DNA from 3 places in the Streptomyces sp. NBC_01224 genome. Region 3 is predicted to be linked to each of the others. Evidence: predicted binding sites of a transcription regulator. Region 3 holds the regulator's gene; each other region holds the start of a gene.

What was found. Region 3 encodes HrcA, which represses chaperone genes, less so after heat shock. Its sites were predicted from a motif close to TTNGCACTCNGNNNNNCNGAGTGCNAA; they were not measured.
Region 1: a site for HrcA is predicted at 8,018-8,044, ahead of groL (chaperonin GroEL). Genes of this name have one in related genera too.
Region 2: a site for HrcA is predicted at 5,793-5,819, ahead of OG609_RS23970 (FmdB family zinc ribbon protein). Genes of this name have one in related genera too.

Annotation. Positions count from the first base shown of each region.
Region 1 is NZ_CP108529.1:4,152,134-4,162,651, reverse strand. Features, by position in the region: gene OG609_RS18300 (SIS domain-containing protein) at 1-553, opposite strand, end outside; gene OG609_RS18295 (hypothetical protein) at 850-1,062, shown strand; gene OG609_RS18290 (DUF3263 domain-containing protein) at 1,102-1,368, shown strand; gene OG609_RS18285 (hypothetical protein) at 1,381-1,890, opposite strand; gene otsB (trehalose-phosphatase) at 2,073-2,951, shown strand; gene OG609_RS18275 (alpha,alpha-trehalose-phosphate synthase (UDP-forming)) at 2,963-4,354, opposite strand; gene OG609_RS18270 (glucosyl-3-phosphoglycerate synthase) at 4,399-5,349, opposite strand; SAM riboswitch class I at 5,503-5,630, shown strand; gene thrC (threonine synthase) at 5,649-6,950, shown strand; gene OG609_RS18260 (MoaD/ThiS family protein) at 6,980-7,258, shown strand; gene OG609_RS18255 (cold-shock protein) at 7,681-7,887, shown strand; gene groL (chaperonin GroEL) at 8,207-9,829, shown strand; gene OG609_RS18245 (esterase/lipase family protein) at 10,011-10,518, opposite strand, start outside.
Region 2 is NZ_CP108529.1:5,333,949-5,344,466, reverse strand. Features, by position in the region: gene OG609_RS23985 (penicillin acylase family protein) at 1-2,154, opposite strand, end outside; gene OG609_RS23980 (potassium/proton antiporter) at 2,444-3,982, shown strand; gene OG609_RS23975 (MFS transporter) at 4,330-5,616, shown strand; gene OG609_RS23970 (FmdB family zinc ribbon protein) at 5,831-6,193, shown strand; gene OG609_RS23965 (S-methyl-5'-thioadenosine phosphorylase) at 6,275-7,108, shown strand; gene OG609_RS23960 (hypothetical protein) at 7,257-7,865, shown strand; gene OG609_RS23955 (hypothetical protein) at 8,003-8,212, opposite strand; gene OG609_RS23950 (hypothetical protein) at 8,234-8,620, opposite strand; gene OG609_RS23945 (QcrA and Rieske domain-containing protein) at 8,617-9,285, opposite strand; gene OG609_RS23940 (4Fe-4S dicluster domain-containing protein) at 9,282-9,884, opposite strand; gene OG609_RS23935 (molybdopterin oxidoreductase family protein) at 9,892-10,518, opposite strand, start outside.
Region 3 is NZ_CP108529.1:6,180,117-6,190,634, forward strand. Features, by position in the region: gene OG609_RS27750 (ATP-binding SpoIIE family protein phosphatase) at 1-999, shown strand, start outside; gene hemW (radical SAM family heme chaperone HemW) at 1,118-2,359, shown strand; gene OG609_RS27760 (DUF3097 domain-containing protein) at 2,472-3,293, opposite strand; gene OG609_RS27765 (MBL fold metallo-hydrolase) at 3,431-4,153, opposite strand; gene hrcA (heat-inducible transcriptional repressor HrcA) at 4,351-5,367, shown strand; gene dnaJ (molecular chaperone DnaJ) at 5,368-6,504, shown strand; gene OG609_RS27780 (nitronate monooxygenase) at 6,629-7,705, shown strand; gene OG609_RS27785 (16S rRNA (uracil(1498)-N(3))-methyltransferase) at 7,702-8,448, shown strand; gene OG609_RS27790 (hypothetical protein) at 8,532-9,068, shown strand; gene OG609_RS27795 (S41 family peptidase) at 9,149-10,518, shown strand, end outside.

The sequences.
Region 1 (10,518 bases), 2.0 Mb from region 3:
CCGAGACCACCGCCTCGTCCAGCGGCTCCGTCACCGCGAGCTCCGCGTCGACCGCTGCGGCGGCGACCGTCTTCACCCCGGCCGGAAGCGGACCCGACGCCTCCAGACCGGCCCGCAGAAAGGCGAGTGCGGTGGTGGCGAAGCGGGTCTGGACGACCGACTCCTCGTCCGCCCAGTCCAGTACGGCCACCGCGTCGGCGGCGTCCATGACCGGCGTCTTCGGGTCGGCGGTCAGCGCGACGGTGGTGACCTTGCCGCGCAGCTCGCCGAGGAGCTCCAGCACCTCGGTCGTCGTACCGGAGCGGGTGATCGCCACGACCCGGTCGTAGGGACGCCCGGCCGGGAACTCGGACGAGGGATACGCGTCCGTCTCACCCTGACCGGCCGCCTCGCGCAGCGCCGCGTACGCGATAGCCATGAACCAGGAGGTGCCGCACCCGGTGACGGCGACCCGCTCACCCGGCCGCGGCAGCCCGTCGAACACTGCCCCCGCCTCTGCGGCACGCCGCCAGCAGTCGGGCTGGGTGGCAATTTCTGATGCGGTACGGGACATGGCTGGACGGCTCCTTGCGGCGTGGAACGGTGACGATGCGGGCGGTGCGGCACAGCGGCGGAGCAAAGGCCTGGACCATGAAGAGCCTTGCGCCGAAACCTACTTAGCAGTCGGCGCAGGTCAAGGGCAATGCCCTCAGGCGCCAACCGGACACGGTTCCGGGTGCGTCGCCAAAGCGATACACCGGTGGTGTAGACCTTCGACGATCGCTCGGGGAAGGATCGCAGCTCATCCGGAGGCCCCCACGAGGACGTGGCCGGCGCGGATGACGCAAATGGACGAGGACTGACTGGGCTGTGCAGCGGCGCTGCTTGGGACTGACGGCGGCCGGGAAGTTCCTGGCCGCGCTGCCGAACTCGGAGTCCTACCCGTTCGGCAAGACGTCCTGGGCGCGGGCCGGCGAGTCGATCAAGGAGAACATCGGCAACGCGGTCGCGCCGAACGGGAGCCCCGAGAGCGTGCCGGGGAAGATCGCACAGGACGCGAGGGCGGCGGAGGACGCGGAGTAACGGGCGGCGGCTCTCCGTCCGGGCGATATGTTGGCTGATATGACCGCCCCCCCGAATGGCCCCGACGACACGGACGGCCCCGTCGGCCTCTCCGCCAGGGACCGTGCCGTGCTCGCCGTCGAACGGCAGTCGTGGGCCGGGCCCGGGGCGAAGGAGCGCGCGATCCGCGAACAGCTCGGCATCTCGCCCACGCGCTACTACCAGCTGCTGAACGCGCTTCTCGACGACCGCCGCGCGCTGGAGGAGGACCCGGTGACGGTGAACCGCCTGCGCCGGGTCCGCGACGCGAAGCGAGGGCGTCGCTGAACCGGCACCCTCTCAGCGGGAGACGGTGATCATGACGGGTTCCGCGGTGCCGGTGACGCGCAGTGCCTCGACGAAGACCTCCGTGAGCCAGGCCGCCGCGTCCAGGGACCACACGGGCACCCGGCAGCGGAAGGCCAGGGCCCGGCGCATCCCTTCGGTCTGCATTTCGCCGGTCAGCGGCAGGGCCAGGCCCGGGAGGTCCACATCGGTGGTCGCCGGCTCGACGGTCACGCTTCCGTAGGTGCACGCCAGCGCCTCGTCGCGAACGCGCCCGGCACGGCCGGCCAGCTCCGCCTCGCGACCGGACACGGTCACGGTGATCTCCTTGACCGCTCCCGGATCGGCCAGCTCGTACCAACCGGCGGAGTACAGGAGGGCGGCGGCGGGGTCCGGCGCCAGGTGCACCGGTGCGACGGTGTGTATGCCGGTGACGCGGACGTCGCCCACCTGCCGCAGCACGTCGCCAAGGACCGTCGCCACGGGCAGGACGGGCAGTCGTTGCCGGTTCAGGCGGGAGGCCACGTCCACCTGGAGCCAGCCGATCTCCCGTACGCGCCCGTCCTGCCTCCAGTCCTCCCCCGCGTCGTTCGATGTTTCACGCTCGCGCGGCAGTCATTCGCTACGTGTCCGTCACACCGCAGACGCCGCCCATATGCCGCTTCGCCCATGGCTGTGCCCGGCGGTACGCCTATAGGCTCGGCCCCATGGGCAGCAATCCGCACGTACCCGCGCCGAGCGAGATCCCGTCCGAGCTCCCGACCCCCACCACCCCGCCCGGCCGAGAAGCCCTGGCCGCGATCCTCGCGCGCCCGGACCGTGCTGTCGTCGCACTCGATTTCGACGGGACCCTCGCCGACATCGTCCCGGACCCGGAACAGGCCCGCGCCCACCCCGACGCCGTCGACGCGCTCGTCGCGCTCGCCCCGAAAGTGGCCTCCATCGCTGTGATCACCGGCCGCCCGGCCGGCGTCGCGGTCCGCCACGGCGGCTTCGCCGGGGTGCCTGGGCTCGACCACCTCGTGGTCCTCGGCCACTACGGCGCCGAACGCTGGGACGCCGTCTCCGGCACCGTCCATGCCCCCGCCCCGCACCCCGGCGTGGCCGCGGTCCGTGCCGAACTCCCGGGCGTGCTCGACCGGTTCGGTTCATGGCACGGCACCTGGATCGAGGAGAAGGGCCAGGCGCTCGCCGTCCACACCCGCCGCGCCGTCGACCCGCAGGCCGCGTTCGAGGCCCTGCGCGGCCCCCTCGGCGAGCTCGCCGCCCGGCACGGGCTGATCGTCGAACCGGGCCGCCTGGTCCTGGAATTGCGCCCGCCGGGCACGGACAAGGGCGTGGCGCTCGCGCGGTACGTACGGGAGCTGGACGCCGAGTCCGTTCTGTACGCGGGTGACGACCTGGGTGACCTCGCCGCGTACGCCGCCGTGGAGAAGCTCCGCACCGAGGGCCCCGACGGTATCCCGGGCCTGCTGGTCTGCAGCGGCAGCGCGGAGGTGCCGGAGCTGGCCGAGCGGGCCGATCTGCTGCTGAACGGCCCGGGAGCCGTCGTCGACTTCCTGGCAGCCCTGGCGCGACAGCTCTAGCCCGCTCCGGCTCACTCCCGCCGCAGCGCGTCCAGCTGGTCCAGGAACCATTGCTGCGGCGGCAGCGCCACCGCCGCCGCGGCCAGCCGCTCCGTGCGTGCGGCCCGTTCGTCGTCCGCCATCGTCAGAGCCTCGTGCAGCGCCGCCGCCGTCGCGGACACGTCGTACGGGTTCACCACGACCGCGTCGCTGCCCAGCTCCTCGTACGCCCCCGCCTCCCGCGACAGCACCAGCGCGCAGCCGTGGTCGGAGACGACCGGCACCTCCTTGGCGACCAGGTTCATGCCGTCGCGGATCGGGTTGACGAGCGCCACGTCGGCCAGCCGGTACGCGGCGAGCGAGCGGGCGAAGTCGTCCTTGACGTGGAGCACGACCGGCGTCCAGCCCGCCGTGCCGTACACGGCGTTGATCTCGTCGGCGACCCGCTGCACCTCGGCCGTGTAGTCGCGGTACACCGCCAGGTCCTGCCGCGAGGGGTACGCGAAGGCGACATGGACGACGCGCTCACGCCATTCCGGCCGCTTTTCGAGGAGCTCGCGGTACGCGAGCAGGCCACGCACGATGTTCTTGGACAGTTCCGTTCGGTCCACTCGTACGATCGTCCTCCGGCCGGGGCCGACCTGCTTGCGCAGCGCCGCCATCCGCTCGTCGACGTCCGCCTCGTGCGCGCGTCCGCGCAGGAAGCCCGCGTCCGCACCGAGACCGTGCACCCCGATCCTGGTCCGGCCGGTGCCGCCCAGGATCTCCGTACAGCAGCCGATGAACGCGTCCGCCCAGCGCCGGGTCAGGAAGGCCGCCCGGTCCGCGCCCAGGATGCCGTGCAGCAGCTGCTCGGCGATGTCGTCGGGGAGCAGGCGGAAGTAGTCGACGGGGGCCCACGGGGTGTGCGAGAAGTGGCCGATCCGCAGGTCGGGGCGGAGCTCGCGGAGCATGCCGGGCACCAGCGCCAGGTGGTAGTCCTGCACCAGCACCGACGCACCCCTGCCCGCCTCCTCGGCGAGCGCCTCGGCGAAGGCCCGGTTGTATGTCTCGAACGACGCCCACTGCCGGCGGAACTCCGCGTCGAAGACCGGCTCCAGCGGCGTCTGATACAGCATGTGGTGGACGAACCAGAGCACCGAGTTCGCAATGCCGTTGTACGCGTCCGCGTGGACGGCCGCGTCGATGTCGAGCATCCGTACGCCCTGCTCACCGACCCCGCGCCGGACCGCCTCCCGGTCCCCGTCACCGAGCGCGGCGCACACCCACAGTTTGTCCTTGACGGCGCTCAGCCCGGAGACGAGCCCGCCGCCGCCGCGCTTCGCGTCGAGTGATCCGTCCGTGGCGAGGGTGTACGACACCGGGCCGCGGTTGGACGCAACGAGGACCTGGGCAGCGGACTGGGCTTCGTACGCGGAGACCATGTTGCGGAATCTAGCCAGATCGCGAACCGCCCAAACGTGCGAAGTCAGGCCGCGCGGCGCGAAACGTACTCCTCGATCTCGCGCATCGGGGGCCGCTCCTCGGTGTCCACCGCATGGGTGCGCGGTACGAAGCCGTCCTCGCCGCGCTCGAACTGGGTGAGCGAAGGCCGTACCAAGTGGCTGCGGGACAGGCGTAGTTGAGCGGTCCGGTAGATCGTCGCGGCCATCCGGCCGAGCGCCTGCCCGTCCTGGTGGCGGTGTTTGCGCACCCCCACGTCGACCTGGGCCAGCGCGTCCAGACCCACCGTGTGCAGCGCATCGACCAGGAGGCCCAGTTCCACTCCGTAGCCGACGGGGAAGGGCAGCCGTTCGAGGAGGGAGCGGCGTACGGCGTACTCCCCGCCCAGCGGCTGGACGAAACCGGCCAGTTGCGGCCAGTGCAGATTGAGCAGCGGACGGGCCACCAGCTCGGTGACGCGACCACCCTGACCTGCGGTGTCACCGAAGGGACGGTCGTACATCGCCTTCACGAACTGTACGTTCGGGTCGGTCAGCAGCGGGCCGACGATGCCGGAGACGAAGTCCGCCGAGAAGTCCTTCAGATCGGCGTCGATGAAGCAGACGATGTCACCGCCGGTCACCAGGAGCGACCGCCACAGCACCTCGCCCTTGCCGGGCACGGCGGGTATCCGGGGGAGGATCTCGTCCCGGTGCACCACCCGGGCGCCGGCCTCCCGGGCCACCTTCGCGGTGGCGTCCGTGGAACCGGAATCGATCACCACGAGTTCGTCGACCAGCTGGACCTTCTCCATCAGCTCGCGCCGGATCGTCGCGACGATCCGGCCGACCGTCGCCTCCTCGTTCAGCGCGGGCAGTACGACGCTCACGCTTCCGCGGTGCGGGTCCCTGGCCTTGGCGGCCAGGAGACGGTCCAGCGGGCGGTCGGCGGCCGACCAGGAACGCCTGGCCAGCCAGCGTTCGACCTCTTCCAGCACGGTCGATACTCCCTGTATGTGATCCATCTCGCGGTTCGGACGACTATCTCAACTGTCCGGTGCTTCGGTTACAGTCTTGAACAACGCGGATGGCCGTCGCATGTCGGGGTCAGTCCGCCAATAAATGCCTGGATCGGTGATCCAGTGCCACAGCGCTCATCCAGAGGGACTGAGGGAACGGCCCGTTGAAGTCCCGGCAACCCTCCTGCCGACCGCGAGGTCACGGTGGGGAAGGTGCCAATTCCGTCTTGTGGCGAAACGCGTCGCAAGGAAGATGAGGAGAAAGGGCCTCCGCCATCATGGCCGTGCAGACTGTTGCAGTAAGCACCAATTCTTCCGCCGAAGCTGTCGACCTCGGACCCGCCGCGGCGCTTTCCTGCCGCGAGTGCGGCGAGCGTTTCGAGCTCGGCCCCATTTTCGCCTGCGCGTCCTGTTTCGGGCCGCTCGAAGTGGCGTACGACCTGCCGAGCGGCTCCCCCGACGAGCTGAAGAAGCGCATCGAGGCCGGACCCAACAACATCTGGCGTTACGCGCCGCTGCTGCCGGTCCCCGCCGATGTCGCGGACAAGCCCAACATCAACCCCGGTTTCACCAAGCTGGTCAAGGCCGACAACCTCGCCCGCGAGCTGGGCGTCACCGGCGGTCTGTACGTCAAGGACGACTCCGGCAACCCGACGCACTCCTTCAAGGACCGCGTCGTCGCCATCGCCGTCGAGGCCGCCCGCGCCTTCGGTTTCACCACCCTCTCCTGCTCCTCCACCGGCAACCTCGCCGGTGCGGTGGGTGCCGCCGCAGCCCGCGCCGGCTTCCGCTCCTGCGTGTTCATCCCGCACGACCTGGAGCAGGGCAAGGTCGTCATGGCCGCGGTGTACGGCGGTGAGCTGGTCGGCATCGAGGGCAACTACGACGACGTCAACCGCTTCTGCTCGGAACTCATCGGCGACCCGCTCGGCGAGGGCTGGGGCTTCGTCAATGTCAACCTGCGCCCGTACTACGGCGAGGGCTCCAAGACCCTGGCGTACGAGATCTGCGAGCAGCTCGGCTGGCAGCTGCCCGACCAGATCGTCATCCCGATCGCATCCGGATCGCAGCTCACGAAGATCGACAAGGGTCTGCAGGAGCTGATCAAGCTCGGTCTCGTCGAGGACAAGCCGTACAAGATCTTCGGCGCCCAGGCCGAGGGTTGCTCCCCGGTCTCCACCGCCTTCAAGGCCGGTCACGACGTCGTGCGGCCCCAGAAGCCGAACACCATCGCCAAGTCCCTGGCGATCGGCAACCCGGCCGACGGCCCGTACGTCCTGGACATCGCCCGCCGCACCGGCGGCGCGGTCGAGGACGTCGACGACGAGCAGGTCGTCGATGCGATCAAGCTGCTGGCGCGCACCGAGGGCATCTTCGCGGAGACGGCGGGCGGGGTGACGGTCGGCGTGACGAAGAAGCTCATCGAGGCCGGTCTGCTCGACCCGACGCTGACCACCGTCGTCCTCAACACCGGTGACGGCCTCAAGACCCTGGACGCGGTGGCCGCCACCTCGCAGGCGACCGCGACGATCCGCCCGAGCCTGGACGCGTTCCGCGCGGCCGGCCTCGCCGTCGGCTGACCACCCGAGACCGAAGAAAGGCACCCCTCATGAGCGTCAAGGTCCGCATCCCCACCATCCTCCGCACCTACACGGGCGGCCGGGCCGAGGTCCCGGCCGAGGGCTCGACCCTCTCCCAGGTCATCGAGTCCCTGGAGCAGAACCACCCGGGCATCGCCGCCCGCGTCCTGGACGACCAGGGCAAGCTGCGCCGCTTCGTGAACGTGTACGTCAACGACGACGACGTGCGTTTCGAGGGCGGCCTGGAGACGGCGACGCCGGACGGCGCGGGCATCTCGATCATCCCGGCAGTCGCAGGCGGGTGCTGACCGTCCGTCCGACTTCACCGCGTTATCGGTATTGCCCCCTCCGCGAGAGAAGCGGAGGGGGCAATTCTGCATGGTTGAGCGCGGTACAGTGTGGGAAGTCCCCCCAGCTGCCCGTGCCGCCCGCATATGAGAATGCGCCCGGCCGCGACAAGAAGCAGCCAAAGTGTTCGATCTCCTTGCGCCATAAGTCACCTTTGCCCGGCCCGACTTGCCCTGGAATCTCATGAATTCCTCATATTCGGGCGTTCGGTGCTGCCCAGAATTCTCGTCCGATTGACCTGTTGCAGAGGGCAGTTGGGCAGATACATTCGGCCGCGGTCGACGCGTTCCGGCGCACGCACCCTCTCCTGTCGGGGGGTGAGTTCTGACCCGGGTCCGCGAAGTGCGGTCCTGTGCAAGGGCCAGTAATAGGGGAGTTAGGCATGGCTCAGGGCACCGTCAAGTGGTTCAACGCGGAGAAGGGGTACGGCTTCATCGCGGTCGACGGTGGTGCGGATGTTTTCGTCCACTACAGCGCGATCCAGATGGACGGGTACCGCACCCTCGAAGAGGGTCAGCGAGTTGAATTCGAGATCTCGCAGGGCCAGAAGGGGCCGCAGGCGGACATGGTCAAGCTCGCCGTCGGCTGAGCTCGACGCGGTCGGCCAACGACACTACTCACGCACGGAGGGCCCGTACCCCTGGGGTACGGGCCCTCCGTGCGTCCGGGTCCGCGGCCATCCGTGAGTGGTTGTCGTTGTCCACATCCCGAGGCGGACGCTTGCACTCCAGGGGGTCGAGTGCTAATCATTGGCGTTAGCACTCTCCAGGTGAGAGTGACAGAACTTGGACCGGGCCGGTGAGGCCCGCAGGTCCGGTGGGGCAAGGAACCACCGGTCAGGCAGGCCGTCCGTCGCGGGCGCCACTCGGTCCGGAGCAATCCACCCCTGTCCGGGAGGACCACTTCACATGGCCAAGATCATCGCGTTCGACGAGGAGGCCCGGCGCGGTCTCGAGCGCGGCATGAACCAGCTCGCCGACGCCGTCAAGGTCACCCTTGGCCCCAAGGGTCGCAACGTCGTCCTTGAGAAGAAGTGGGGCGCCCCCACGATCACCAACGATGGTGTTTCCATCGCCAAGGAGATCGAGCTGGAGGACCCGTACGAGAAGATCGGTGCGGAGCTGGTCAAGGAGGTCGCCAAGAAGACGGACGACGTCGCCGGCGACGGTACGACCACCGCCACCGTTCTCGCCCAGGCTCTCGTCCGCGAGGGCCTTCGCAACGTCGCCGCGGGTGCCAACCCGATGGCCCTCAAGCGGGGCATCGAGAAGGCCGTCGAGGCCGTCTCCGCCGCCCTCCTGGAGCAGGCCAAGGACGTGGAGACCAAGGAGCAGATCGCTTCGACCGCCTCCATCTCCGCCGCCGACACCCAGATCGGCGAGCTCATCGCCGAGGCCATGGACAAGGTCGGCAAGGAAGGCGTCATCACCGTCGAGGAGTCCCAGACCTTCGGTCTGGAGCTGGAGCTCACCGAGGGTATGCGCTTCGACAAGGGCTACATCTCGGCGTACTTCGCCACCGACATGGAGCGCATGGAGTCGTCCCTCGACGACCCGTACATCCTGATCGTGAACTCCAAGGTCAGCAACGTGAAGGACCTCCTTCCGCTGCTGGAGAAGGTCATGCAGTCCGGCAAGCCGCTGCTGATCATCGCCGAGGACGTCGAGGGCGAGGCCCTGTCGACCCTGGTCGTCAACAAGATCCGTGGCACCTTCAAGTCCGTCGCCGTCAAGGCCCCGGGCTTCGGTGACCGTCGCAAGGCCATGCTCGGCGACATCGCCATCCTCACCGGTGGCACCGTCATCTCCGAGGAGGTCGGCCTCAAGCTGGAGAACGCCGGTCTCGACCTGCTCGGCCGCGCCCGCAAGGTCGTCATCACCAAGGACGAGACCACGATCGTCGACGGTGCCGGTGACAGCGACCAGGTTCAGGGTCGCGTCAACCAGATCCGTGCCGAGATCGAGAACTCCGACTCGGACTACGACCGCGAGAAGCTCCAGGAGCGCCTCGCGAAGCTGGCCGGCGGCGTGGCCGTCATCAAGGCCGGTGCCGCGACCGAGGTCGAGCTCAAGGAGCGCAAGCACCGCATCGAGGACGCGGTGCGCAACGCCAAGGCCGCCGTCGAGGAGGGCATCGTCGCCGGTGGTGGCGTGGCTCTGCTCCAGGCCTCGGCCGTCTTCGAGAAGCTGGACCTCTCGGGTGACGAGGCGACCGGCGCCAACGCCGTCAAGCTGGCGCTGGAGGCCCCGCTCAAGCAGATCGCCGTCAACGGTGGTCTCGAGGGTGGCGTCGTCGTCGAGAAGGTGCGCAACCTGCCGATCGGTCACGGTCTGAACGCCGCGACCGGCGAGTACGTCGACATGATCGCCGAGGGCATTCTCGACCCGGCGAAGGTCACGCGCTCCGCCCTGCAGAACGCCGCGTCCATCGCCGCGCTGTTCCTCACCACCGAGGCCGTCATCGCCGACAAGCCGGAGAAGGCCGGCGCGGCCGCTCCGGGCGGCATGCCGGGCGGTGACATGGACTTCTGATCCTGACGGATCGGTAGTTCCTGTACAGCTTTACCGCATCGGCCCCCGGGACCAGCAGGTCCCGGGGGCCGATGTCGTTTCTTTACGGGGGGCGGTGGACGCGCTCACGATGCCCGCCGGAGCACCGTGAGCGCGCGATACCCAGCACGATGGAACTGCGGGAACTGCGGGAACTGCGGAACTACGGAAGCCGGTCGAGGAGCCAGGTACAGAGCTCCTCCGTCACGAGGGTGTGCCCCTCGTTGCGGGACGAGAGTTTGAACTCGTCGAGCCCGCCGGCATTCGGCGGGAGCGCGGAGATGTCCTTGTACAGCTCCGCGTCCGTGTCCGGATCGCCGACGTCGACCGCGCTGACGGCGGGCACGAAGCAGTGCGAGCGGATACGTACGTCGGTCTTGAACCCGAGGAGGGGGTTGAGGGCGTTGAGCCCGTCGGCGAGGATGCCGAACCCTTCCAGCGAGCCGCCGGGTGCGCCGTCGATCGACGGGAGTCCGGACGTGTGCACCTGGTTGGTCTTCAGCGTCACCACCCGCAGCTTCGCGACGAGTTCGTTGTCACCGGGGGACTGCGTGTAGAGCTTGGTGCCCACGACCGACAGGCCCTTGCCCTCCAGGGCCAGTTCGCCGGCCTGCACATCGGTGCCGGTGCCGTTGGCCACGCCGTTGGAGACACCGATCAGCCGCGGCCGC
Region 2 (10,518 bases), 850 kb from region 3:
CACCAGCTTGTCCTGCTCGTCGACCGGGCCGGAGGTGTCGGCCCGGGGCACATTGAGGCACTCGCCCTCGACCCGCAGCTCCTTGGGCAGCTTGTCGCCGAAGGCCAGCTTGAGGATGTTGCGCCAGACCGCGTTGAAGTACGCGGCCGCAGCCGAGTCGGACTCCTGGGTGTAGTCCCAGCCCTCCAGGAGCTTCTGTGCCTCGCGGACACTCTTGTCCGAGATATTGATCTTCATCAGCTCGGGCACCAGCAGCGCGGCGATCGCGCTGGTGTTGTCCATCTGCATCTTCTGCATGTCTTCGGTCGAGATCTTCCCGCCGCCCTTGATCTTCGACTGGATGAGGTCGTTGATCCGCTGGCTGCGGGCGCCGTAGCCCCAGTCCTTGGTGAGCAGGTGGGGGTACTTCTTCTCGTCGATGACGGGCTGGTTGGCGGTGACGATGTAGCCGCGCTTCGGGTCGTACTCGTAGGGAAGCTCCTCGAACGGGACCGGCTCCTTCTTCCAGCCGTACTTCGAGGACCAGCCGGGGCTGGGCATCGTGCCGTCGCCCTGGAGGCGGACCGGGATCTTTCCAGGTGCCTGGTAGCCGATGTGATCCTTGGTGTCGGCGTAGATCAGGTTCTGCGAGGGAACCTCGAAGTGTTCGGCCGCCGCCCGGAAGCTCGTGAAGTCCTTGGCGCGGTTGAGCTCGAAGACCGCGTCCATGGACTTGCCGGGTTCCAGCGCGGTCCACTTCAGGGCGACCGCGTAACCGTCGGCCCGGTCCGGAGCCGCGCCGGCGACGGGGGCCTTCTGGCCGACCTTCTCCAGCTCGCCGCTGCGATCGGACACCAGCGGACCGTTGTTGGTCTCGCGGATGGTGATCTCCCGGCTCCTGCCGCCCGCGACCTTGATGGTCTCCTTGCGGACGGTGAACGGCTTGACCTTGCCGTCGTAGAGATAGCCGTCGGTGGAGACCTTCTCCAGGAAGAGGTCGGTGACGTCCGCACCGAGGTTGGTGAAGCCCCAGGCGATGTCCTGGTTGTGACCGATTATCACGCCGGGCATTCCGGCGAAGGTGTAGCCGGCGGTGTCGTACTGGCAGGTCTTCGTGATCTCGCGGCAGTGCAGCCCCATCTGGTACCAGAGCGAGGGCAGCTGGGGCGCCAGGTGCGGGTCGTTGGCGAGCAGCGGCTTGCCGGTCGTCGTGTATTTGCCGGAGACCACCCAGGAGTTGGACCCGATGCCGCTGCCGTTCGGGCCGAGCAGCGCCGGGATCTGGTCGAGGGTGTCGGAGAGCGAGGAGAGCTGGGTGTTCAGGCCCTCGGTCGCGCCCGCCATGGTGCTCGAGCCGATGCTCGTCGACGGTGTCGCGTCCGGGTCGAACTTTCCGGTGACCGGGGAGATCGCGCCCTGGCTGACGATCGGATCATGCGTTTTGTACGGGTACTCCGGGTAGAGGTCCTCGATCTGCTTCGCGTCGAGCCTGCTGGTCATCAGCGAGCGGTCGATCTCTTCCTGCATGTTGCCGCGCAGGTCCCAGGCCATCGCCTTGAGCCAGGCGACCGAGTCGACCGGGGTCCACTCGGCCGGCTTGTAGTCGTTGGTGAAGCCGAGGGCGGCGTACTCGACGGAGATGTCCTTGCCGTCGCGCCCCTTGAGGTAGGCGTTCACGCCGTCCGCGTACGCCTGGAGGTTCTTCTTGGTGTCCGCGGACAGGACGTTGTCGTACTCCTCCTGTGCGACCTTGCGCCAGCCGAGCGTGCGCAGGAAGGAGTCCGTCTCGACCTGTCCGGAGCCGAACATCTCGGAGAGCCTGCCCGCCGTCATGTGGCGGCGGACGTCCATCTCCCAGAAGCGGTCCTGCGCCTGGACGAAGCCCTGGGCGCGGAAGAGATCGGCATCGGAGTCCGCGTACAGCTGCGGGATTCCGTAGCTGTCGCGCTTGACGTCGACGTTGCCGTCGAGGCCGTCGAGCTTGATGGAACCGGTCGTCTGCGGGTACGAGGCCCGCACGGTCGATACGGACCAGAACGCGCCGTATCCGATACCCGCGACAAGCGCCAGCACCAGAACGATCACGATCAGGCGGGCACGTCGCCCCTTCTTCCTGCCGGTCTTCCCACCGGCGGAACCGGTGGTGCCGGAAGAGGCGGTTGTGTTGGCGGGCATCGCTGTCCTTCGAGGGGCAGGTGGTCCTGGGAGTGCAGGAGCAACCATAGGCGCAGCGCCCGGGCCGCTCTGACGCGGCATCGGCATGGTTCGAATTGCGCAGCGATCGTACGAACGATCGAACGCGTCAAGAAAGCGTTAAAGATTAGGTAAGGTAACGAAGTACCGGCCGCCAACGGCCGATGCCGAGGGTCGAATTCGGCAGGCGTACGCAGGGAAGGAACGGCCACTGACTGTCCACACGCTCAACGAACTCCTGCTCGTCTGCTCACTCGTCCTGCTCGTCGCCGTGGCAGCGGTGCGCATCTCGTCCCGCAGCGGGCTCCCCAGCCTGCTCCTGTACCTCGGCATCGGGGTCGCCATGGGGCAGGACGGCATCTTCGACGTCAAGTTCAACAATGCGGAACTGACCCAGGTGATCGGCTATGCCGCACTTGTCGTGATCCTCGCCGAGGGTGGCCTGGGCACGAAGTGGAAAGAGATCAAACCCGCACTGCCGGCTGCCGCGATGCTCTCGATCGTCGGCGTCGCGGTGAGCGTCGGCGTCACCGCGGCCGGGGCGCACTACCTGGTCGGACTGGACTGGCGGCAGTCGCTGATCATCGGTGCGGTCGTCTCGTCGACGGACGCTGCCGCGGTCTTTTCCGTGTTGCGCAAGGTGCCGCTGCCCGCCCGTGTCACCGGAGTACTGGAGGCCGAGTCCGGCTTCAACGACGCGCCCGTCGTGATCCTCGTGGTCGCCTTCTCGACCAGGGGACCAGTGGACAGCTGGTACGTACTGGTCGGCGAGATAGCACTGGAGCTCGCGATCGGCGCGGCCGTCGGTCTCGCCGTCGGCTGGCTCGGCTCGTTCGGACTGCGTCATGTGGCACTGCCCGCGTCCGGCCTGTATCCGATCGCCGTGATGGCGATCGCGGTGTCCGCGTACGCGGCGGGCGCCCTGGCCCACGGCAGTGGCTTCCTCGCCGTCTATCTGGCCGCGATGATCCTCGGCAACGCCAAACTGCCGCACTGGCCCGCGACCCGCGGCTTCGCCGACGGGCTCGGCTGGCTGGCCCAGATCGGCATGTTCGTGCTGCTCGGACTCCTGGTCACGCCGCACGATCTGTACGACGACTTCTGGCCCGCGGTCATCGTGGGACTGGTACTGACCGTGGTGGCACGTCCACTGGAGGTCTTCATCTCGCTGGCGCCGTTCCGGCTGCCCTGGCAGGAGAAGACGTTCATGTCCTGGGCGGGGCTGCGCGGCGCCGTACCCATCATCCTGGCGACCATTCCGATGGTGTCCGGAGTCGAGGGCTCCACCCGGGTCTTCAACATCGTCTTCGTGCTCGTCGTCGTGTACACCCTCATCCAGGGACCGACCCTGCCCTGGATGGCGAAGGCCCTGAAGATCGCCGACGATCCGGCCGAGGCCGCCGACCTGGGCATCGAGTCGGCGCCGCTGGAGCGGCTGCGCGGCCATCTGCTGTCGGTGGCGATCCCCGGGAAGTCGAAGATGCACGGCGTGGAGGTCGGGGAGCTGCGGCTGCCCGCCGGGGCCGCGGTCACCCTGGTCGTACGGGACCAGAAGAGCTTCGTACCGGCGCCGTCGACCGTGTTGCGGCGCGGCGACGAACTGCTGGTGGTCACCACCGACCCGGTGCGCGACGCGGCGGAGGAACGGCTGCGCGCGGTCGGCGAGGGCGGCAAGCTCGCGGGCTGGCTGGGGACGAGCGGCAGCGGTGGCAAGAGCCTCGCCGGGCCTCATGTGGCACATGATGTGGCGCACGCGCTGAAGGCCGTGAAGAAGCCGGGGAAGGCCGACGGGCCGAAAGCGCACCGCTGAGAGGGCCGCGGGGGCTGCACGCTGTCGATCCGAGGCGGGGGCGGGGGCCTTGCGCACAATCAGAGGTGCACAAGGATGCCCGCCTGTATCATGAAGGAAACCTGATCGGCCTCCGTAGTGGGGTCGGCCAACCCGATCGACCAACCCGAACGACCAACTCTGCCTGATGCAGAGCTGGCGCGACCGTATGGCGGTCGTGGCGTCCTCCGCCTCTGCTGAGCGCCCGGCATCTACCGCAGTTCCGCGCGAAGAGGACAGCTCTCGGCAGCACCCGCACGAGCCCGCACCACCTGTGCCGGCCCGGACCTGCGGGAGCTCGGCCACCAGGCGGCAGAAAGGCATGGACCGTGGCGTCCACGGTCTCCGACCGCCCCGGTTACGGGCAGTTGCTGCGCACCCCCGGTGCGTGGACGTTTCTCCTGCCGGGCTTCGCCGCACGGCAGCCCTTCGCGATGCTGACGATCGGCATCGTGCTACTGGTTCAGCACACCACCGGCTCTTACGGCAGCGCGGGCTCCGTCGCCGCCGTGACGGGTGTCTCCATGGCCCTGTTCGCACCGCAGACCGGCAAACTCGCCGACCGTTTCGGCCAGCGCGCCGTGCTGCTGCCCGGTGTCCTGGTGCACGCGGCGTCCGTATCGGCGCTGACGGCACTGGCGTTGGCGGACGCGCCCCTGTGGGCCCTGTTCGCGGCGGCCGTGCCGACCGGTGCGTCCGTTCCGCAGATCGGGCCGATGGTACGGGCCCGCTGGGCGGCCGTACTGGGCGCGGCACCGGGCCGCAAGGCCTCACCGCTGATGTCCACCGCGGCCGCCTTCGAATCGGTGACGGACGAGTTCACCTTCGTCATCGGCCCGGTGCTCGCCACCGCACTGTGCACGGGAGTGCACCCGGCGGCCGGTCTGATCACGGAGGCCGGACTGACCCTGGTCGGCGGACTGCTCTTCGCCGCGCGGCGCCGCACGCAGCCCGCGGTGCGCAGCACCGAGTCCGGCACCTCCCAGCGGCATGCGTCCGCCCTGTCCGTACCGGGTGTACGGGTGCTCGCGGTGGCCTTCCTGGGCATCGGCGCGGTATTCGGCGGCATGCAGGTCTCGCTGACCGCCTTCGCCGAGGAGATCGGCCGGCCCGGGGCGAACGGTCTGCTGTACGGGGTCTTCGCGGCCGGCAACATGCTGGCCGGGATCGCCTGCGGCGCCATCGCCTGGAAGAGCGGGCCGCGGCGGCGTCTGATCGTCGGATACGCGGCCCTGACCCTGACCGCGTCCGGACTGTGGGCCGTGCACTCCGTGCCGCTGCTGGCCGGACTCGGACTGCTGGTCGGACTCTCCATCGCCCCGGCCCTGATCAGCGGCTATACGCTGGTCGAGGCTCTGGTTCCGGGATCCGCCCGGACCGAGGCGTTCACCTGGCTGACGGGCTCGGTCGCCCTCGGCCAGGCGGCCGCGGTGACGGTCGCCGGGCGGCTCGCCGACGCCCACGGCGCGAGCACCGGTTTTGTGGTGCCGCTGGTGGGGACCGTACTGGCACTGGTCACCCTGGTGTCACTGCGTTCGAGACTGACACCGGCCCGCGCGACCATCACGGCCGCACGCGGCGCGGTTCACCCTGATCCTGTCGCGGCCAGAGAGTGACGATTCATGCGCTCGCATCAGCGGAATACGTCGGTGTGACTCCTCCGCCACATAATGTGGCAGCTTTTCACTAAGGCCAGCGGCCCTCATGACGGCCAAGCCCTGACCGCTGTCCTCCGGGCAGGTGACAGACATTACTGCAAACAGCGGCCCGTAGCAGCTACCATTGACGACTGTTAGCACTCATCGAGTGAGAGTGCCAGGAGGAAGACAAGTGCCGACCTATCAGTACCAGTGCACCGAATGTGGCGAGGGCCTTGAGGCGGTGCAGAAGTTCACCGATGACGCCCTGACCGTGTGCCCGAGCTGCGAAGGACGCCTGAAGAAGGTGTTCTCGGCGGTCGGCATTGTCTTCAAGGGTTCCGGTTTCTACCGGAACGACAGCCGTGGCTCCTCGTCGAGCAGCACGCCGTCGTCGGCCTCGGCGAAGGCGTCCGGTTCCGCTTCGTCCGATTCGTCGACGGGGTCGGGTTCGGGTTCGGACACGAAGTCGTCCGCTTCCTCCTCGTCCGCCGCGTCTTCTTCGTCCGCCGCGTCCTCTTCGTCGTCCTCGACGAGTGGCACGTCGGCCGCCTGAGCCGAACCGCACTTCCCCGAGGACCCCACCGATCTGTTCGGCGGGGTCCTCGGCGTTTTCCCGCGCCGCTAGTGTGATCGCATGGTGAACGCAGAGATCGGTGTCATCGGCGGCTCGGGCTTGTACTCCTTCCTGGAGGATGTCACGGAGGTGCGTGTGGACACCCCGTACGGACAGCCGAGTGACTCCCTGTTCCTCGGCGAGGTCGGCGGCCGCCGGGTCGCCTTCCTGCCCCGCCACGGACGCGGCCACCATCTGCCGCCGCACCGCATCAACTACCGGGCCAACCTGTGGGCGCTGCGCTCCGTCGGCGTACGTCAGGTGCTCGGCCCGTGCGCGGTGGGCGGCCTGCGTCCGGAGTACGGGCCGGGCACCCTGCTCGTGCCCGACCAGCTGGTGGACCGCACCAAGGCCCGGACGCAGACGTACTACGACGGGGAGATCCGGGCCGATGGCGCGGAGCCGAACGTCCTGCATCTGGGCTTCGCCGATCCGTACTGCCCCGATGGACGCAGGGCCGCGCTGGCGGCGGCTCGCGCGAAGAGCTGGGAGCCGGTGGACGGCGGGACGCTGGTGGTGGTCGAGGGGCCGCGCTTCTCGACCCGGGCCGAATCGCGCTGGCATGCGGCGATGGGCTGGTCGGTGGTCGGGATGACCGGGCACCCCGAGGCGGTCCTCGCCCGTGAACTGGGCCTCTGCTACACGACGATGACGCTGGTGACGGACCTCGACGCGGGCGCGGAGGCCGGGGAGGGCGTCTCGCACGGGGAGGTGCTGAAGGTGTTCGCGGCCAACGTGGACCGGCTGCGCGCGGTGCTCTTCGATCTGGTGGCCGCGCTGCCTGCGGAGGCGGACCGCGACTGCCCGTGCTCGCATGCGCTGGACGGGCTCGAGACGGGGATCGAGCTTCCCTAGCGGGGTGGGTGGGTGACGGTCGCCGCGTGGGTGGGTGACGGGGTTATCCACAACGCCGGGGCCGTCCACAGGCTTCGGCGGGAAACTCGTGGACGGTGGATCGTGAGGGGCGTTCGTCCGAAACTCCTCACGGCAGGTGGTGTTGGCCATGTTCCCGTCGTCCCCGTCGTCCCAGTCGTTCCCGTCGTCCCCGTGTGTGCCCTCTGGACGATCCGCTCCGGCCATGGCTCCAGGGCCTCCGGCGTCGGCTCCCCCGCCCTGTGGTGTGCCCGCGTTCGAGCCGTTGCGGGTGCGCGGTGGTGGTGGGCACCGGCTGCGGCGGGCTCTGTGGCGGCAGCGCAGCGCGCTGGCCGCCGGGCTGGCCCTGACTGCTGCCGCGCTGGCCGCGACGGGGCTGGGCGGGAGCGGCGCGGGCGGCGATGCGGCGCATGGGGCAGGGGCGGGGGGTACGGCCGGGTCGGCGCCGGAGCGGGCGCGGCGGCCGGTCCCCTTGGTGTCCGCGCCGGTCCGGATCGCGGATGCGGGGGCGGTGCGGCTGTTACGGCCGGGCGACCGCGTCGACGTGATCGCCGCCGAGGGGGCCGGAGCCGATGCCCGGGTGCTGGCGAAGGGCGCGCGGGTGACAGATGTACCGCAGACCTCGGCCGAGGGTCCCGCGGAGGACGGTGCGCTGATCGTGGTGTCAGTCCCCCGGGGCACGGCCGCATCGCTGGCCGGCGCGGGTATCTCCGCCAGGCTGGCGGTGACCCTGTGCTGATTCGTGCTGATGAGCTGTCAAGGCGGCCCGTGGGGCGGGACCCTCGGGCCGGACCCCGGCCGAGGCCACGACCAGTAGCGGGACGCGCGGCAGGAAGACCGGCAGGCAACGTCGTCGGACCACCACGGAGCGGGGGCTCAGATGTGGTGAGGCGGCTTCTCGTCGAGAAAGCGCGCCAGATCGGCGGCGCTGCCGCCGGCCGGGGCCCGCTCGCCCCACCCTCGGTCCGTATCGTCCGCGGACTGCTGGTCCAGCGGATCGTCGAAGATCAGAGCCGGTTTGGGTTTCGTCTGTTCCGGCTGGGTCGGCTTCGAATCGCGCGGGCCGGGGGCGGGGGCGGTGCTCATATCTCAAGGGTACGGCCGTGGTCAGCGATCCTTCGGGTCGAGCGCCCACAGCCCGAGGACGACGAGGAACGACAGACAGAGGAAGCCGGCACCCCACCAGGCCGTACCGGTGTTGCCCTCCATCCACGCGTCGACGATGACGGTCAGGCCCCAGAGCTGTCCGACGACGACGGTCATCGCCAGGACCAGCCGGGCCGTCAGTTTCGAGGAGCGTTCGGGTTCCTGGTCGGTGCCGGCACCCGGGCCGGGACCGGTGTGGCGGACCCGGGGGTCGCCGTAGCCACTGGTGGCACGGATCTGCGGATAGCGTTCGCGGACGGGGCGGTTCAGTTCGGGGCGGGCGCTGCCCGGGCGGTACTCCGGATAGTCGGGGGACTCCTGGTCACGGGGCTGCCGGGCGTCGGTCATGTCCGCCTGCCGGGAGTCTCGGCCTCGGAGGCCGGGGGTGCCTCCGCGCCTTTGCCTCTGACCGCGGGGCAGCCGATGCGGGACGCGAGGTCCGGGCGGTCGATGCTGAGCCGGCGGCACAGGCCGTGCTCGATGCTCTCGCCCGAGCGGGTCGTGCCGACCGCCCAGACGCTGCCGTCGGTCTGCTCGATGAGCACCACCTTGGGCAGTGCGCGGGGCGGTGGCCCGGCGGTGACCTCGCCTGTGCGGGCGTCGAAGACACCCTCGTGGCAGGGGCAGTACAGCTCCCCCTCGGAGCCGCGGTCCTTGCGCCAGAGCACGGCACAGGCGAGATGGGTACAGATCGCGGAGTATCCGACAAGGGTGCCGTCGTCGAGCCGGACGGCGACCGCCCGGTCCTCTTCGTCCGGGTAGTGGAAGGCGATGGACTCACCGGGAAGAAGCTGAGCGGTGATCTTCTTCGGCGCGGGTGCCTTGGCGTCGTCGACGTCGCCGTGACGCGGCAGGATTCCGCCGGCCACGCCGAGGCTGCCGACGGCGAGTCCGCCCGAGACGGTCGCGACGATCCGAAGGTAGTCGCGCCGGGTGGTGAGGGAGTCGGCGGCGATCCGGTCGTGCAGGGCTTCGCACGGATCCCCGGAGGGCGGCTGGCCGGTGGCGCTCATCGCCGGACGTCCTTCCCGTTGATCTCGACGACAGGAAGACCGCCGGGCACCGGCCACTGGACCTTGTCGGCGGGTACGACCATGGCGACGCCGGTGCGGACCTCGCTCCGGCCGAAGACGAAGGTGTCGGCGACCTGGACGCCGGGGCGCTCGGCCTGGAGCTCCTCGACGGTCCCGTAGAACAGCGCTCCCGTCGGGCAGACGGTCGCGCACATGGGGGCGAGGCCATAGGCGGTGCGGTCGTAGCAGAGGTTGCATTTCATCTGCAGCTTCGCCTGCAGATCGATCTTCGGAACGCCGAAGGGGCAGGCGTTGACGCAGTTGGCGCAGCCGATGCAGCGGGTGGTGTCGGCCTGCTGCACCACACCGTCGGCGGTCACCAGGATCGCGTCGGCGGGGCAGACCTCGGCGCACGGAGCGACCGGGTCCTCACAGTGCATGCAGACTGTGGGGAGGGAGGCCACGGACTGGCCCTCGTCGGTGTAGTCGAGGTGGATCATCGACTTGCCGCGGTGCGAGTCGCATTCCCGGCAGGCGGAGACACAGGCCTGGCAGCCGATGCAGCGCCCCGGGTCGATGAAGATCGTTCTGCCCATCATGCGGCGATCAGCCCCTCTCCGAGGTGCCACGGCCCTGGGGGGACGTGGGCGGCAGCGGGTCGGTACGGGAGACCTGGGCCTCCGGGTAGGCGACATGGCCGGGCGCGACAGGCGGTGCGGGGACCTCGTCGATCGTTTCGGCGTGCTCGATACGGCAGGCGCACACCTTGTACTCGGGAATCTTGGAGCGGGGGTCGAGGGCGTCGATGGTCAGGGCGTTGGCCGCGGTGGGGACGGGCCAGTGGTACGGGATGAAGACGGTGTCGGGGCGGATCGCCTCGGTGACCAGGGCAGGGAAGACCTCGCTGCCGCGCCGGGTGACGACGCGGACCGGTTCGCCGTTGCGGAAACCGTGGGAGGGGTGGAGCTCGGCCCAGGGGCGCGGGGTCTGTTCGACGAGGCCGCCCAGCCGACGGGTCTGGTTGCCGGAGAGGAAGTGGGCGACGGTGCGTCCGGTGGTCAGCGACATGGGGTGCTCGTCGTCGTACGGGTCCATCGGCGGGTGCCACTCGACGACCTGCAGATGGATCTTGCCGTCGGGGTGGTAGGTCTTCCCGTCCTCGAAGAGCCGGGGGGTGCCGGGGTGGTCGGTGGAGGGGCAGGGCCAGACGATCCCGCCGGTCTCCTCCAGCCG
Region 3 (10,518 bases):
CCCGGCGGCGAGGAGGACGACGGGGAATCCGACGGGCGCGCCGGATCCGCTCTCGCCTACCGGATCACATCGGGCGGCCGGACACTCGGCGCCGTACTCCTCGGCCGGGAGGGCACGGTACGTGTCCCCGACGAAGTGACCGCCCTGATCGAGGACTTCGTACGCCGTGTCGGCCTCGCCGTCGGAGCCGCCCGCGCCTACACCCGGCAGGCCACCATCAGCCGCATCCTGCAGCGCGCGCTGCTGCCCAGCAAGGTCGCCGACATACCCGGCGTCACCAGCTCACTGGTGTACGAGCCCAGCGACGACGGGGTCGTCGGGGGCGACTTCTACGACATCTTCCCGTGCCCAGGCGACCGCTGGTGCTTCGTCCTCGGTGATGTACAGGGCAGTGGCCCCGAAGCCGCCGTCGTCACCGGCCTTGCCCGGCCCTGGCTGCGGCTGCTGGCCCGTGAGGGTTTCGGCGTCGGCGAAGTGCTGGACCGGCTCAACCGGCTGCTCCTCGACGATGCGATGGAGGCTGCCGAGGCGGCCGCGCTCATGGTGGCCGCGGCGGGCGGCCAGCAGACGGCGGACACCGGGCAGTCCCGCTTTCTCTCCCTGCTGTACGGGGAACTCGTGCCGCTGCCCGGCGGTGGCGTGCGCTGCACCCTCGCCAGCGCCGGCCACCCGCTGCCGCTGCTGCTGCGCCCCGACGGCGAGGTGCGGCCGGCCGCCGAGCCGCAGATGCTGCTCGGAATCTTCGACGACGTCGCGTACGAGAGCCAGAGCTTCGAGCTGGCGCCCGGCGACAGCCTGCTGTGCGTCACGGACGGCGTGACGGAGCGGCGCTCCGGGGCGCTGATGTTCGACGACGGGGACGGTCTGGCCCGGGCGCTGGCCGACTGTGCCGGGCTGTCGGCGGACGGGATCGCGGACCGGATCAAGCGGGCCGTGCACGAATTCGCCGAGCGGCCGCCCGATGACGATCTGGCGCTGCTGGTGCTGCAGGCGGGGTGAAGGCGCGGCGGGGCGGCCGGGGGTGCTTGCTGTGGCCCGGGTGCCGCGGTGCGGCCCGCGAGCGCGTGGCCCTTCGTGATCAAGAACGTGGCTCGGAGGTCCCCGGCGGCGAGTGACAATGGGCGGTATGCCTTCCGTACTGCCCGATGGTGAACCCGTACCCGACGACGGGGCGCTGCCCCGCCATGCCCTGGAAGGCGCCGCCGACCGGCCGCTCGGCTTCTACCTGCATGTGCCGTACTGCGCGACCCGCTGCGGCTACTGCGACTTCAACACCTACACCGCCACCGAGCTGCGCGGCTCCGGCGGTGCGCTGGCCTCCCGGGACAACTACGCAGCCCATCTGACCGGCGAGGTCCGCCAGGCGCGCAAGGTCCTCGGTGACGATCCGCGTCCGGTCCGTACGGTCTTCGTCGGCGGCGGCACACCGACCCTGCTGGCCGCCGGAGACCTGGTACGGATGCTGGGGGCGATCCGCGACGAGTTCGGGCTCGCGGACGATGCCGAGATCACCACCGAGGCCAACCCGGAATCCGTCGATCCGGCGTATCTGGCCGAGCTGCGGGAGGGCGGCTTCAACCGGATCTCGTTCGGGATGCAGAGCGCGCGGCAGCATGTGCTGAAGATCCTGGACCGTACGCACACGCCGGGGCGGCCCGAGGCGTGTGTCGCCGAAGCGCGGGAGGCGGGCTTCGAGCACGTCAACCTCGATCTGATCTACGGCACGCCCGGGGAGTCCGACGACGACTGGCGGGCCTCGCTGGACGCGGCGATCGGTGCGGGGCCGGACCACGTGTCCGCGTACGCGCTGATCGTCGAGGAGGGGACGCAGCTGGCCCGGCGGATCCGGCGCGGCGAGATCCCGATGACCGATGACGACGCCCATGCGGACCGGTATCTGATCGCGGACGAGGCGATGACCGCGGCGGGCTTCTCCTGGTACGAGGTGTCGAACTGGGCCCGCACGCCCGAGGGCCGGTGCCTGCACAACGAGCTGTACTGGCGCGGAGCCGACTGGTGGGGCGCCGGTCCCGGGGCGCACAGCCATGTCGGCGGGGTGCGCTGGTGGAACGTGAAGCATCCGGGGGCGTACGCGCAGGCTCTGGCCGAGGGGCGGTCGCCGGGGGCCGGGCGCGAGATCCTCTCCGCCGAGGACCGGCGGGTCGAGCGGATCCTGCTGGAGTTGCGGCTCGCGGACGGGTGTCCGTTGTCGCTGCTGGCACCGGCGGGGCTGGGCGCGGCGGGGCGCGCGGTGGAGGACGGGCTGCTGGAGCGGGTGCCGTACGGGGAGGGGCGGGCGGTGCTTACGTTGCGAGGGCGGTTGCTGGCGGATGCGGTGGTGCGGGATCTGGTGGACTGAGAGGGCGGGTGCGGGGCCGGGTGGGGTGCGGGTGCGCCTGCGGCGGGCCTGTTCCCCCCTTGCCCGCTCCCTCCCGTATCCGGGGCTCTGCCCCCGGGGGCCGGCGAAGGGGCTACTGAGGCGGCGCCGTCACGAAGTCGATCAGGTGCTCCACGGAGCCCAGCAGTGCCGGTTCCAGATCCCGGTACGAGCGCACCGTGGACAGGATTCGCTGCCAGGCCGCACCCGTGTTCTCCGGCCAGCCCAGAGCGCGGCACACGCCCGTCTTCCAGTCCTGGCCGCGCGGGACCACCGGCCAGGCGGCGATGCCCACGGACGACGGCTTCACTGCCTCCCACACGTCGATGTAGGGGTGGCCGACCACCAGCACGTTCGCGTCCGAGACCTGGGAGGCGATCCGGGACTCCTTGGAGCCCGGGACCAGGTGATCGACCAGAACGCCCAGCCTGGCGTCCGGGCCGGGGGAGAATTCGCGCACGATGGCCGGGAGGTCGTCGATGCCCTCGAGGTATTCGACGACCACGCCCTCGATCCGCAGGTCGTCGCCCCAGACCCGCTCGACCAGCTCCGCGTCGTGGCGGCCCTCCACATAGATCCGGCCCGCCCGCGCGACCCGGGCGCGCGCCCCGGGGACCGCGACCGAACCCGATGCCGTACGCGTGGGGCGTACGGGAGCGGCCGCCGACGGGCGCACGAGCGTGACCACCCGGCCCTCCAGCAGGAAGCCGCGCGGCTCCATCGGGAACACCCGGTGCTTGCCGAAGCGGTCCTCCAGGGTCACCGTCGGACCCTGGGCCGTCTTCTCGCAGCGGATCACCGCACCGCAGAATCCCGTGGAGACCTCCTCCACGACCAGATCGGGATCGGCGGGCACCTCGGGAACGGGGGCGGACTTCTTCCACGGCGGGGTCAGGTCCGGCTGGTAGCTGCGCATCGGATGACGATAACGACCTCGCCCACGATTGGCAGTGGGAGAAGGAGCGGCGTCCGGGGCCTTCGAATCCAGGGCGGAGGTCCCGGACACCGCGACGCCGCTGACAATCGCGGGCGAGGTCGTAGGACGACAACACGTCACGACACGCCGAAGCGGACGGCCAGTTGGTCACGCTGGTCCTTGATGAACGCCGCGTCCACCACCGCTCCGTGCCCCGGAACGTACACCGCGTCCTCGCCGCCCAGCGCCAGCAGCCGGTCCAGCGCGGCCGGCCAGCGGGACGGGACGGCGTCCCGTCCCGCCTGCGGTTCGCCGGATTCCTCGACCAGGTCGCCGCAGAGCACCACCGCGGGGGAGCCGGGGACGAGCAACGCCAGATCGTGGCCGCTGTGGGCGGGGCCCACGTTCGCCAGCAAGATCTGACGGCCGCCGCCCAGATCGAGCGTCCACTCGTCGCGCACTTCATGGTGCGGCGCCACCAGCGCACCGGCGGCCTCGGCCGCATCGTTTTCGGACACTCCGTGGCGCACCGCGGAGGCGTGCAGATCGTCCGCCCCGAGCTTCATCAGCCCGGCCATGCCGACCGCTCCGTACACCTGGGTGCCGGCGAACGCGGCGGTGCCCAGTACGTGGTCGAAATGGGGGTGGCTGAGTGCGATATGCGTCACCTTCCGGCCGAGCAGGGCCTGTGCCTGGATCCGGATTTCCTCACCTTCGCGGAGTGTTGATCCGGTGTCGTAGAGCAGCACTCCATCCGCTCCGACCACCAGTGCGACTGTCGCATCCCACCCGGGGAGGCGCCGTCGGCCCACTCCGTGACCGAGTCGCTCCCAGCCGAACTCTTCCCAAGAGGCGTCCATACCGCGACGCTATCGGCAACGACCTGCGCAGTCTCGCGGTAGCGTGACCGGTCGCCCTTGCTAGGCCCCCACTCGGCCGCCGTACACTGGCCGGGGGATTGCTGGCACTCGTGAGGACAGAGTGCCAGGGGGATTCCTGGGAATGAAGCAGGAACGGCCCGAGAACCACCGAGGAAACACAGCTGGAGGTGTGCGCGATGCTCAGCGAACGCAGACTCGAAGTGCTGCGCGCCATCGTCCAGGACTATGTCGGCACCGAGGAGCCCGTGGGCTCCAAGGCGCTCACGGAGCGGCACAAGCTGGGGGTCTCCCCGGCCACCGTCCGCAACGACATGGCGGTGCTGGAGGACGAGGGCTTCATCGCCCAGCCCCACACCAGTGCGGGACGCATCCCGACGGACAAGGGCTACCGGCTCTTCGTCGACAAGCTTGCGGGCGTCAAGCCCCTCTCGTCGCCGGAACGTCGTGCCATTCACAATTTCCTCGACGGCGCGGTCGACCTCGACGATGTCGTGGGCCGCACCGTACGGCTGCTCGCGCAGCTGACCCGGCAGGTCGCCATCGTGCAGTACCCCTCGCTGACCCGGTCGACGGTTCGGCATGTGGAGCTGCTGTCACTGGCAGCCGCCCGGCTGATGCTCGTGCTGATCACGGACACCGGCCGGGTCGAGCAGCGCATGATCGACTGCCCTGCGCCGTTCGGTGAGACCTCTCTCGCCGATCTGCGGGCCCGGCTCAACAGCCGGGTCGTCGGACGCCGTTTCGCGGATGTCCCGCAGCTGGTGCAGGATCTGCCGGAATCCTTCGAGAGCGAGGACCGGGGAACCGTCTCCACCGTGCTCTCCACCCTGCTCGAAACCCTCGTCGAGGAGACGGAGGAGCGGTTGATGATCGGCGGCACCTCCAACCTCACCCGCTTCGGGCACGACTTCCCTGTGATGATCCGGCCGGTGCTGGAGGCATTGGAGGAGCAGGTCGTGCTGCTGAAGCTGCTCGGCGAGGCCAAGGACTCGGGCATGACCGTACGGATCGGGCACGAGAACGCCCACGAGGGGCTCAACTCCACGTCCGTCGTCGCGGTCGGCTACGGTTCGGGCGACGAGGCAGTCGCCAAACTCGGCGTGGTCGGACCGACCCGCATGGACTACCCCGGAACGATGGGAGCGGTACGCGCAGTGGCACGTTACGTCGGACAGATCCTGGCGGAGTCGTAAGTGGCCACGGACTACTACGCCGTACTCGGCGTGCGCCGCGACGCATCTCAGGACGAGATCAAGAAGGCATTCCGTCGGCTCGCTCGTGAGCTGCATCCGGATGTGAACCCCGATCCGAAGACCCAGGAGCGGTTCAAGGAGATCAACGCCGCTTACGAGGTGCTGTCGGACCCGCAGAAGAAGCAGGTCTACGACCTCGGCGGCGACCCGCTGTCCGCCTCCGGCGGCGGTGGCGCGGGCGGATTCGGACAGGGCGGCTTCGGCAACTTCTCCGACATCATGGACGCGTTCTTCGGTACGTCGTCGCAGCGCGGACCCCGTTCGCGCACCCGGCGCGGCCAGGACGCGATGATCCGGCTGGAGATCGATCTCGCCGAGGCCGCGTTCGGCACCACCAAGGACATCCAGGTCGACACGGCCGTCGTCTGTGCGACCTGCAACGGCGAGGGCGCCGCACCCGGCACCTCCGCCCAGACCTGTGACATGTGCCGCGGCCGCGGCGAGGTCTCCCAGGTCACCCGGTCCTTCCTGGGCCAGGTCATGACCTCGCGGCCCTGCCCGCAGTGCCAGGGCTTCGGTACGGTCGTGCCGACCCCGTGCCCGGAGTGCGCCGGCGACGGCCGCATCCGGTCGAGGCGCACGCTCACCGTGAAGATCCCCGCCGGTGTCGACAACGGCACCCGCATCCAGCTCGCGGGCGAGGGCGAGGTCGGCCCCGGCGGCGGCCCGGCCGGGGATCTGTACGTGGAGATCCATGAGCTGCCGCACTCGGTGTTCCAGCGCCGCGGCGACGATCTGCACTGCACGGTCACCATCCCCATGACGGCGGGCGCGCTCGGCACCAAGGTGCCGCTGGAGACGCTCGACGGCCTGGAGGAGGTTGACATCCGGCCCGGCACCCAGTCCGGCCAGTCGGTCCCGCTGCACGGCCGCGGCATCACGCATCTGCGGGGCGGCGGGCGTGGCGATCTGATCGTGCACGTCGAGGTCTTGACCCCGGCGAAGCTGGACCCGGAGCAGGAGCGACTGCTGCGGGACCTGGCGAAGCTGCGCGGCGAGGAGCGGCCCACCGGCCAGTTCCAGCCCGGGCAGCAGGGGCTGTTCTCCCGGCTGAAGGACGCCTTCAACGGGCGCTGACGGCCCCCGCACACCGTTCCCTGCCGCCGGACGGGCTCGCCTGCCGAGCCCGTCCGGCGTTTGAGGACAAAATGGACCGTAGGCCGCGCACGCCGAGGCATGCAGGACGTGACACGATGCGGTCATGTCATCCGTGTTGACCGATCTCTGCCGGTATCCGGTCGTGCAGGCCCCGATGGCGGGTGGTGCGTCCTGTCCGCAGCTCGTCGCGGCCGTCGCCGAAGCGGGCGGGTTGGGCTTCCTCGCCGCCGGATACAAGACGGCGGACGGCATGTACAACGAGATCAAACAGCTGCGCGGGCTGACCGGTCAGCCCTTCGGCGTCAATCTCTTCATGCCGCAGCCGGGTCTCGCCGACCCGAGCGCCGTCGAGGTGTACCGGCATCAGCTGGCCGGTGAGGCCGCCTGGTACGAGACCCCGCTCGGCGACCCGGACTCCAGCGGCGGCGACGACGGCTACGAGGCCAAGCTCGCCATCCTCCTGGAGGACCCGGTCCCGGCAGTCTCGTTCACCTTCGGCTGCCCGACACGCGACACCCTCGACGCGTTCGCCGGCGTCGGCACGTACACCGTCGTGACGGTCACCACGCCCGAGGAGGCCCAGGCCGCCCAGTGGGCGGGGGCCGACGCGGTCTGTGTCCAGGGCATAGAGGCGGGCGGCCACCAGTCCACCCACCGCGACGACCCGCAGACCGACGGCACCGGGTTCGGACTGCTCTCCCTGGTGTCCCAGGTCCGCGAGACCGTACAGGTGCCGATCATCGCCGCGGGCGGGCTGATGCGCGGGTCCCAGATCGCCGCGGTGCTCGCCGCGGGTGCGGAGGCGGCGCAGCTCGGCACGGCGTTCCTCGTCTGCCCCGAGTCCGGGGCGAATCTGCTGCACAAGCAGGCACTGACCAACCCGCTGTTCGTGCGGACCGCCCTGACCCGGGCGTTCTCCGGCCGCCCGGCCCGCGGCCTGGTCAACCGCTTCATGCGCGAGCACGGCCCGTACGCCCCCGCCGCCTACCCACAGGTCCACTATCTGACGGCGGGGCTGCGCGCGGCGGCGGCAAAGGCCGGAGACGCCCAGGGCATGGCACTGTGGGCGGGGCAGGGGCACCGGATGGCACGCGAGCTGCCCGCCGGCCGGCTGATCGGACTGCTCGCAGAAGAACTGGACGCCGCACGGACGGCAGTGAGCACAGGGAGTACGCAGTGACCGCACCGGTCTTCGTCGTCGAACAGGTCCCCGACGGGCCCGAGTTCGTCCTGGAAGGGCCCGAGGGACGGCACGCCGTATCGGTGAAACGGCTGCACGCCGGTGAGGACGTCGTGCTGACGGACGGCCACGGCCGTTGGACGGAGGGCATCGTCAGGGCCGCCGAGGGCAAGGACCGGCTCGTGGTCGCCGGCCTGGCGACGGTTCATGAGGAGCCGTGGCCCGCACCCCGTATCACCGTCGTCCAGGCCCTGCCCAAGGGGGACCGCGGTGAGGTCGCCGTCGAGACGATGACGGAGACCGGTGTCGACGCGATCGTGCCCTGGCAGGCGTCGCGCTGCATCACGCAGTGGAAGGGAGACCGCGGTCTCAAGTCCCTCGCGAAATGGCGCAACACCGCGCGGGAAGCGGGCAAGCAGTCGCGCCGGGTGCGCTTCCCCGAGGTGGCGGACGCACTGACGACCAAACAGGTTGCCGCACTTCTGGCCGCGGCGGACTTCGCCGCCGTCCTGCATGAGGACCGGGGCCACGACAGTGAGCCGCTGGCCGCCGTCCAGCTCCCCACCCAGGGTGAGATCGTGCTGGTCGTCGGCCCCGAGGGCGGTGTGTCGCCGGATGAACTGGCGGACTTCGCCGCCGCGGGGGCCCGTACCTGCCGGCTCGGAACGTCCGTTCTGCGCACCTCGACGGCGGGCACGGCGGCGACGGCACTGCTGCTGGGGCGCACCGGTCGCTGGGCGTAAGCCCCCTCCGGCGCGCCTGCGCCGCCCCGTTGTGGCCGCAAGCCGTCTACCGCGTCGTGGGGGAACGGTGGGAAGCTGCCCGTATGGGGACATCAAGGGCATGGGGTCAGGGAAGAACCCGTCGCATTCTGGCCGCGTCCGCACTCGCGGGCGCGGCGGTCGCAAGTGTCGTGGCCTGTGAGCCGACGGGCAGCCTGAACTCCACATCCATCGCCGTGACCACCGACCTGACGGGCACCAGCGCCCTGGAGCGCAACGGGGTCGATGTGCGGTGGCTGAACTGCACGGCCGACGTCGTCGGGGACCGGCTCCAGGGTGCGTCGCCCTCCGCCTCCGCGCGCCGGATCGCGGACGTCGACTGCACCGGAAAGACGGGGAGCGGCAAGGACATCAAGATCACCGGCAAGGTGACCCAGGCTCTCGACGGGCGGTGTGTGCGGGGGGACCTGACCGCCAGGACCGGCGGGAAGGCCGTCTTCCGGACAGATGTGCTCGGCAACTGCAACAACACCGCCCCGTCGGCCGTCGGGGCGAATCCGTCCCGGGGCGGCGGCAGTGGCGGCGCCCGGCCGACGGTCACCGTGACGGTCACGGTGACCGAATCGCCCCTGGGTAAGTGAGTGTGACCGGCACCGGGCCACCCGGCGGACTCCGGCCAACCCAGTTCCGCGGAGCACGTCAGCGGCCTAGGGTGATCCGTGTGACGCAGCCTGCCTACCTCCGATACCCCCATGTCCAGGGCGATTTGATCGCCTTCACCGCCGAGGACGATGTCTGGCTGGCGCCGCTGGACGGCGGCCGAGCCTGGCGCGTCAGCGCCGACAACCGACCCGTCACCAACCCGCGGATATCTCCCGACGGAACCCGCGTCGCCTGGACGTCCACCCGGGACGGGGCGCCCGAAGTGCACATCGCACCGGTCGACGGCGGCCCCTCCAAGCGGCTCACGTACTGGGGCGACGCACGGACCTCCGTACGCGGCTGGACGCCCGAGGGCGACGTACTGGTCATCAGCACCCAGGGGCAGGCGTCACTGCGGCGCAGCTGGGCCAGGGCCGTACCGGTCGACGGCGGGCCCGCGCGGACCCTGCCGTACGGGCCGGTCGGCTCCCTCGCGTACGGGCCCGGCGGGCGGGTCCTGCTGCTCTCGGCCACCATGGGCCGCGAGGCCGCCGCCTGGAAGCGCTACCGGGGCGGCACCGCGGGCAAGTTGTGGATCGCGGAAGAGGGCGCGACCGACGGGCCGGCGGAGTTCGTACGGCTGCACGAGGACCTGGACGGGAACATCGAATCCCCGATGTGGGTGGGTGACCGCGTCGCCTTCCTTTCCGACCACGAAGGCGTGGGCGCGCTCTACTCCTCGCTCCCCGACGGCTCGGATCTGCGCCGGCACACCGGCATCGAGGGGTTCTACGCCCGCCACGCGACCACCGACGGGACCCGCGTCGGCTACGACTCGGCGGGTGAACTCTGGCTGCTGGACGACCTCGAAGGCTCCGAGCCCCGTCGTATCGACATCCGGCTCGGCGGCCAGCGCGCCGACCTCCAGCCCCACCCGGTGCACGCCGGCAGCCACCTCGACTCCGCGTCCCCGGACCGTACGGGCCGCGGCAGTGCCGTCGGGACGCGCGGTGCCGTCCACTGGGTCACCCACCGAGAGGGCCCGGCCCGGGCGCTCGCCGTCGAACCGGGCGTACGGGCCAGGATGCCCCGCGCCTTCCAGGCCGACGGCGACCAGCACGTGGTCTGGGTCACCGACGCCGAGGGCGACGACGCCCTGGAGTGCGCACCCGCCACCGGCACCGCACCGGGCGCCGTACCACGCCGCCTCGCCGCGGGCCGTATCGGCAGGGTCCTCGGCCTGGAGGCGGCCCCGGACGGCAGCCGGTTCGCCGTCGCCGCGCACGACGGGCGGGTGCTGATCGTCGAGCGGGAGAGCGGCGAGGTCCACGAGGTGGACCGAAGCGAGCACGGCGACGCCTCAGGCCTTGTCTTCTCGCCCGACTCCTCCTGGCTCGCCTGGTCGCACCCCGGGCCCGAGCCGCTCAGGCAGCTCAAGCTCGCACACCT